One region of the Pseudonocardia sp. CA-142604 genome, then DNA from elsewhere that is predicted to be linked to it. Evidence: riboswitches for the same ligand, from Rfam matches in the RefSeq annotation. Region 1 holds a riboswitch; the other holds the start of a gene.
The links. A riboswitch is a leader RNA that binds a small molecule or an ion and turns the genes downstream of it on or off. The one in region 1 is predicted to bind fluoride.
Positions count from the first base shown of each region.

Region 2: another riboswitch for fluoride. It lies ahead of ACQPZQ_RS44315 (universal stress protein); the one in region 1 lies ahead of ACQPZQ_RS41210 (DUF3040 domain-containing protein).

Region 1 covers NZ_CP192045.1:9,053,899-9,057,096, reverse strand. The annotation lists gene ACQPZQ_RS41225 (methyltransferase) at 1-70, opposite strand, end outside; gene crcB (fluoride efflux transporter CrcB) at 199-567, opposite strand; gene ACQPZQ_RS41215 (fluoride efflux transporter FluC) at 573-1,085, opposite strand; gene ACQPZQ_RS41210 (DUF3040 domain-containing protein) at 1,095-1,403, opposite strand; fluoride riboswitch at 1,522-1,584, opposite strand; partial or broken gene ACQPZQ_RS41205 (SDR family NAD(P)-dependent oxidoreductase) at 1,777-2,040, opposite strand; gene ACQPZQ_RS41200 (TetR/AcrR family transcriptional regulator) at 2,186-2,806, shown strand; gene ACQPZQ_RS41195 (NAD(P)/FAD-dependent oxidoreductase) at 2,828-3,198, opposite strand, start outside.
Region 2 covers NZ_CP192045.1:9,696,253-9,699,450, reverse strand. The annotation lists gene ACQPZQ_RS44320 (adenylosuccinate synthase) at 1-799, shown strand, start outside; gene ACQPZQ_RS44315 (universal stress protein) at 930-1,424, opposite strand; fluoride riboswitch at 1,638-1,701, opposite strand; gene ACQPZQ_RS44310 (MarP family serine protease) at 1,755-2,951, opposite strand; gene ACQPZQ_RS44305 (hypothetical protein) at 2,948-3,100, opposite strand; gene ACQPZQ_RS44300 (NUDIX hydrolase) at 3,150-3,198, opposite strand, start outside.

The DNA of each region.
Region 1 (3,198 bases):
AGCGCGCACGCATATTCGTGCCGTGCTCTCGCCAGCTCAGGATCTGATCGTGTGACGACGTGTCGAGCATGGGAGGACTCCCGCGAGTCCAAGCGGACCGGCATCGTATCGGGCGGTTCCCGAATTCACGGCACTCCGCCGATCAGAAGACCCGGAAGGGGAATCCCCGTCAACGGAGATTGCGAATGCCGATCTCCCTCACGACACCAGCGCGCGCGCGGCCCACCAGGCCAGCACGGCCAGGCCCAGCCCGGCGACGACGCTGCCTGCCACGTAGGCGACGGCGACCCCGCGGGCCCGGACCTCCAGCAGGGCGAACGCTTCGTAGCTGAAGGTGCTGTACGTGGTCAATGCACCGCAGAACCCGACCGTGGCGGCCGTCTCCAGCGCCGGGGGGAGCGCGCCGCTGGCTCCGACCAGCGCGCCCAGCACGAACGAACCGATCATGTTGACGGTGAAGGTCCCCCACGGGAACCGTGTCCGGTGGCGGGTCTGCACCGTGCGGTCGACGACGTATCGCAGCGGCGCCCCGATCGCCGCACCAAGTGCCACCCACAACACCTCCATCGCCGTCACCCCCCGCTTCCGGGGCGCGGCACGCCCGCAAGGCGGGCGGCCAGCCGGGTCGCGCCCGCGCCGAGTGCGCATGCGAGCACCGCGAGGACCGGAGTGATGACGAGGTAGGCCACCGCCAGACCGGGCCGGGCGCCGTCAGCGAGTGAGATGGCGTCGACCGTGTAGGTGGAGAACGTGGTGTAGCCGCCCAGGATCCCGACCCCGAGGAACGGGCGAGCGAGGCGATGCGGCTCGACGAGCTCGGTGATGACCACCATCAGCACGCCGATCAGCAGGCAACCGGAGAGGTTGATCAGCAGCGTCGCCCACGGCCATCCGCTGGGCCCGTGCGGCCACGCCAGCCCGATTCCGTAGCGCGCTTCGGCACCGATCACGCCGCCGACGGCGATCGCTCCCAGCACGTCCAGCGGATGCCCCGCGAGTTCGCGTCGCTGCGCCGGTATGCCGATATCGACGTCCGGGTCGATGCCGCTCGCGGGCTCAGGGTCGTGGGGAACGTCGGCGCTCATCGCACCCGCTCAATCCCGTAGCCGGCGAGCCATGTACTGGTCGTGGGAGGTGACCCGGAACGCCGCCGCCAGAACGAGGATCAGCGGCGGGAACACGGCGAGCAGCAACGTCGCACCCCTCAGCAGGCTGGTGTCGTCGAGCACGAACCCGGACGCCATGAGGGTGATCGACACCGCGAAGTACGTCCAGGCGATCCGGTCGAGCACCGTGGCGGGCGCCGGAGGTGCCCCGTGGTGCAGTCGTCGGGCCAGCGATGGGTCCTCCTGTGCGAGCCTCCGCGCGATCGCGCGCAGTGCGCGCCGCTCCCGCCGGTTCATCGACGTCGCCGTTCATGATGACTCCACCGGTACGGATGGAGTTGACGACAGCCGCAACTCATAGCGGCAGTAGAAACGGATAGGGCTGACATCACCACCTCCTACCCACAGAACAGCCCTGTCGGTAGGAGCCATCAGCCCAGCCGGGCGGTTGTAGGCGAGCCCCATCACCTGTGTGCGATCCCAGACTACCCGTTCGCTCGACAGTGCGTAGAGAGCGGCGACGAGCAGGACGTCCGCCCCTGCCCGGAATTCAGCCTTCGACCACCTCCCGCGAGACGTCCCAGAGGCGGCCGGCGAGGTCGAGGTCGAGTGCATAGGACGAGACACCCAAGGTGTCAGGGTTCTGGGCGGCTCGCGCCGGGTCGTAGGCGAGGTCGAGAGGGGCCGCTGCGACGTCGGCGTTGCCGGTACCGGCGACGATCTCGGCAGCTACGCTTTCGCCTGCTTCGATGTTGCGCACGGCGAGAGTCACCTCGGCCCCGGCCGCGGCCAGCGCACGGGCGGTCTCTCTGCCGACCCCGGAGGCGCCGCCCGTGACCACGGCCCGCTTGCCGGTGAGGTCGACTCCGTGGAGGACGTCCTGTGCGGTGGTTTCGCGACCGAACGGGGTGGCGATCCGAGTCGTAACCGTCATGATTGTCCTGTTCTGAAGCGCGGCGACGGTCGACGCGCTAGCCTGAAATGGAGGAAGCTCCGGTCTTCAGACCCAGCCGGATGATCCTCCACTTGGCAATGAGTGTGTGCGGCCTCACTTCGGCAGGCTGCAGGAGGAGGAGCACGTGGACGACCCCGCCGGACGGCCCCTTCGCGCGGACGCCCGACGCAATCGCGATCTGCTGCTCGCGTCCGCGGTGCGCGCGTTCTCCGAGAAGGGGCTCGACGCGTCGCTGGACGCGATCGCCAAGGACGCCGGAGTGGGGATCGGCACGCTCTACCGCCATTTCCCCACGCGCGAAGCGCTCATCGAGGCCGCCTACCGCAACGAGCTGGCTGCCGTCTGCGACGCGGCGTCCGATCTGCTGGAATCGCTCCCGCCGGTGGAGGCCACCCGCGCCTGGATGGACCGCTTCATCGACTACATGACCGCGAAGATCGGCATGGCCGATGCGCTCCGCGCGGTGATCGCCTCGGGTGCCAACCCCTATGCCCACAGCCGCGAGCGGCTGAACGCCGCGATCGAGCAGTTGCTGTCGGCCGCCGCCGCAACCGGCGAGATCCGGTCCGACGTGAAGCCGGACGACGTGCTGATCGGCGTCGGGGGCGTCGCCCTGTCGGCCGGCGATCCGGCTCGGCGTGAACAGGCCGGGCGTCTCCTCGACCTGCTCATGGACGGCCTGCGCTACGGGGCGCCGGCGGCCCGCGCCGCACAGCCGGACCAGACCGCAGCCGCCGCGCGCTGAGCGTCCCCGGGGTCCTCGCCGTCAGAGTCCGTGGCGGCGAACCCCGAGAACGCGTTCACTCACCCCGGCCTCCACGAGCGCGGAGAACGGCTCCGCCGTCGTTGCTCCGACACCGCGGTCGTCGACCCCCTCGCGGCGGGCGTGGCCCGTCATGGCGAGGCGGACGTCGTCGGCGACGAGGTCGGCGTTGATCGCGACGGCTGCGCTGTAACCGGCCGCGGCGGCGTTGATCACTCCCGCCTGCAGGTCGGCGACGTTGCCGGCCACCCACACCCCGTCCACTGCCGTGGCCCCGGTGCGGTCGGCCGGCACCACGGTGCCCAGGACATGGTCGCCGAACTTCTGCTCCACGGTCTGCAGGCCGAGGGTGGTGAGCAGCTCAGCGCGGGCGA
Region 2 (3,198 bases), 640 kb from region 1:
GGAGGCGGCCCTGGAGTTCAAGAACCAGGTGCTGGTGAAGGTCTACAACCGCCGCGCGCTCGACGTCGACGAGGTGGTGGACACGGTGCTCGCCCACGGCCGCCGGTTCGCCGACCGGATCGCCGACACCCGCCTGCTGCTCAACCAGGCACTCGAGGCCGACGAGACGATCCTGCTGGAGGGCTCGCAGGGCACCCTGCTCGACGTCGACCACGGCACCTACCCCTTCGTCACCAGCTCCAACCCCACCGCCGGTGGTGCGGCAGTGGGCTCGGGCATCGGCCCCAACCGCATCACCCGGGTCATCGGGATCCTCAAGGCCTACACCACGCGTGTCGGCTCCGGCCCGTTCCCCACCGAGTTGCTGGACGCGATGGGTGAGCAGTTGCGCAAGGCGGGCGGCGAGGTGGGTGTCACCACCGGGCGGCCGCGCCGCTGCGGCTGGTTCGACGCCGTGATCGGCCGCTACGCGGCACGGGTCAACGGGATCACCGACTTCTTCCTCACCAAGCTCGACGTGCTCTCCGGGCTGGAGAAGGTGCCGATCTGCGTGGGCTACGAGGTCGACGGGAAGCGGATCGACGAGATGCCGATGACGCAGACCGACGTGCACCACGCCGTGCCCGTCTACGAGGAGCTCCCGGGCTGGTTCGAGGACCTCTCCGGCTGCCGCACATTCGACGACCTCCCGGGCGCGGCGCGCGACTACGTGCACCGCATCGAGGAGCTCACCGGCGCGCCTGTCAGCGCGATCGGAGTGGGCCCCGGCCGCGACCAGACGATCACGCGCGACGTCTGAGGTCGGGACTGGCGGCCCGTTGGACGGCGACGCCGTCGCAACCCGTCCATCAGTGCCGAGGCGTAGGTCCCTGCGCGGGCGCGCGGTTCACGAGATGCCGCCCGGGGCCCGGCTTGTTGATGTGGCCGTGTCAGTTGAACTGTCCAGGCGGGACGACGAGAACCGGGCGGTTTTGGCGCTCGATCAGGGCGTGTGAGACCGAAGGTTGGACGAGCCGGGCGAGGGTGGCTCGGAGTCCTTCGCCGCGGGTGCCGACGACGATCATGAGTGCGTCGTGTTCGTCGGCTGCGGCGGCGAGCGCCCTGACCGGGTTGCCTCGGCAGGATTGGTAGGTCCATGCGAGGCCGCTTCGGGTGAGGGCGGCTTCGACCTGGTGACGCTCCTCGACGAGGGTTTGTTCGCCTTGCTCCTCCCAGTCGGCGGCGTCGGGGTCGATGGGGTAGTCGTCGAGGACCACGGCGTGGACGACGTGTAGTTGAGCGCCGAGTCGGCGTCCGAGCTCTGCGGCGACGGCGAGGGCGTGGTCGCTCGCGGTGTCGCGGCAGTGTCCGACGATGAGGGTGTTGGCCGGGTTCTTGCTGGGTGTGGCGGGCACTCTCTCGGGTTGTTCAAGCAATGCGCTCATGTCCGCGCTCCAGTTGACGTGCTCCACCGATTGTGTCGGGTGTGCAACTCGGATTGTTGTTGTGCGGCTCTTCCGGCGGGATGGCGGTAATCCGGGCAGCGGTACCCGCACCCACGCTGCGATCCGGCGACGAAGGACGACGGCAAGCCGCGGTGCTGCGGGACGGGAGAGTGGGGAACTTTTGCTGTCATGCCCTACCTCCAGAGTCGAGCCCTGTTGGTAGGAGCTATCAGCCCGGGGTGGGCGGTCAACGGCGAGCCCCATCGCCTGTGACCCACAGCATAAACCTCGCTGGGCCTTCGTGCGCGCTTCCCGCAGCAGCTGAGCGGCTCAGGCCGCGCAGCTACCCGTGTTCACTTCGCTGCGCAGCCCGGATGCGGCCTGCACGACGTGCGACACCTGGTCGACGGTGAGGACGAACCCGGTCTCCTGGTCGTCGAGCGCGGCACCGAAGACCACACCGATCACGGTGCCGTCGGGTGCCACGAGCGGGCCGCCGGAGTTGCCCGAGCGGACCACAGCTCGCACCGTGTACACCTCGCGGGTGACCTCGCCGTCGTCGTAGATGTCGGGGCCCTTCAGGTTGATCATCGACCGGATCTTCGCCGGGGTGGCGGTGAAGGGCCCGTCCAGCGGGTAGCCGAGCACCACGGCGTCGTCGCCCGGCTTGGCCGGCTGCGGATCGAACGTCAGCGGCTTCGCGGCCAGGTCCGGCACCCGCAGCACCGCGAGGTCGACGCGGGGGTCGTAGGACACCACCTCGGCGCTCAGCTCGACCGTGCGGCCGCGCCTGTTCACCACCTCGACGCCGGTCTCGGACGTGCCCGCGACGACGTGGGCGTTCGTGAGCACGAGCTGAGGTCCGATCACGAACCCCGTGCCCTCGAGCTGGCGGGCGCACGACGGGGCGCGGCCACGAATCTTGAGGACGCTGCTGCTCAGGTTCTCGATCACCGGGCTCTGGGCGAGCGCCGGATCGGGCGGGCCGACCTCCGTGATCGGTGTCTCCGCGAACGGGCTGAGCACGTCGGGGAAGCCGGAGTTGTTGAGTAGTTGCCGCAGCTCCGCGGGCAGCGCCTTGGCCCCTGCCGGCATCACCGAGTCGACGGCGCGGAGCACCTCCGACCCACGGACGCCCGAGGCGAGACCGGGGAAGCTCGCCGAGGCCAGTGGCAGCGCGACCAGCCAGGCCGCGATCACCACGGTGACGGCCTGCAGCACAGAGCCCAGCGTGGAGTCGACCTGCAACGAGCGATGGCCGGTGATCCGGTCGCGGATGCGGCGCCCGAAGAAGACGCCGGTGGTCTCGCCGAGGGCCACCAGCAGCACGACCACGACAACACTGACGATGACTCGCGTGGTGGGCGCCTCCACGCCCGCGGCCAGCAAGGGCGCCAGCCGGACCCCGAGCACCGCCCCCGTGAGCACCCCGACGAACGACAGCAGAGCCACCGCCATGCCGTGGCGCCAACCGGAGACGGCCGCGATCAGTGCCAGCGCCAGAACAACCCCGTCAACCCAACTCATCGCATGACCTCGCTGCGCTCGGTCGGCGCTTCGCTGGGGCGCTGTGTTGATGATTCGCTCGCGCGCTCGCTCATGGGCATGACGTCGCTGTGCTCGGTCGGCGCTTCGCTGGGGCGTTGTGTCGATGGTTCGCTCGCGCGCTCGCTCATCGCACGACCTCGCTCCGCGCGTCCAGCCCAGCCCCCCGGGGCCCCGCGCTCATGATCCTGCGACCTCCTGCCGACCGGCCCGTGCCGCCGACCACGCT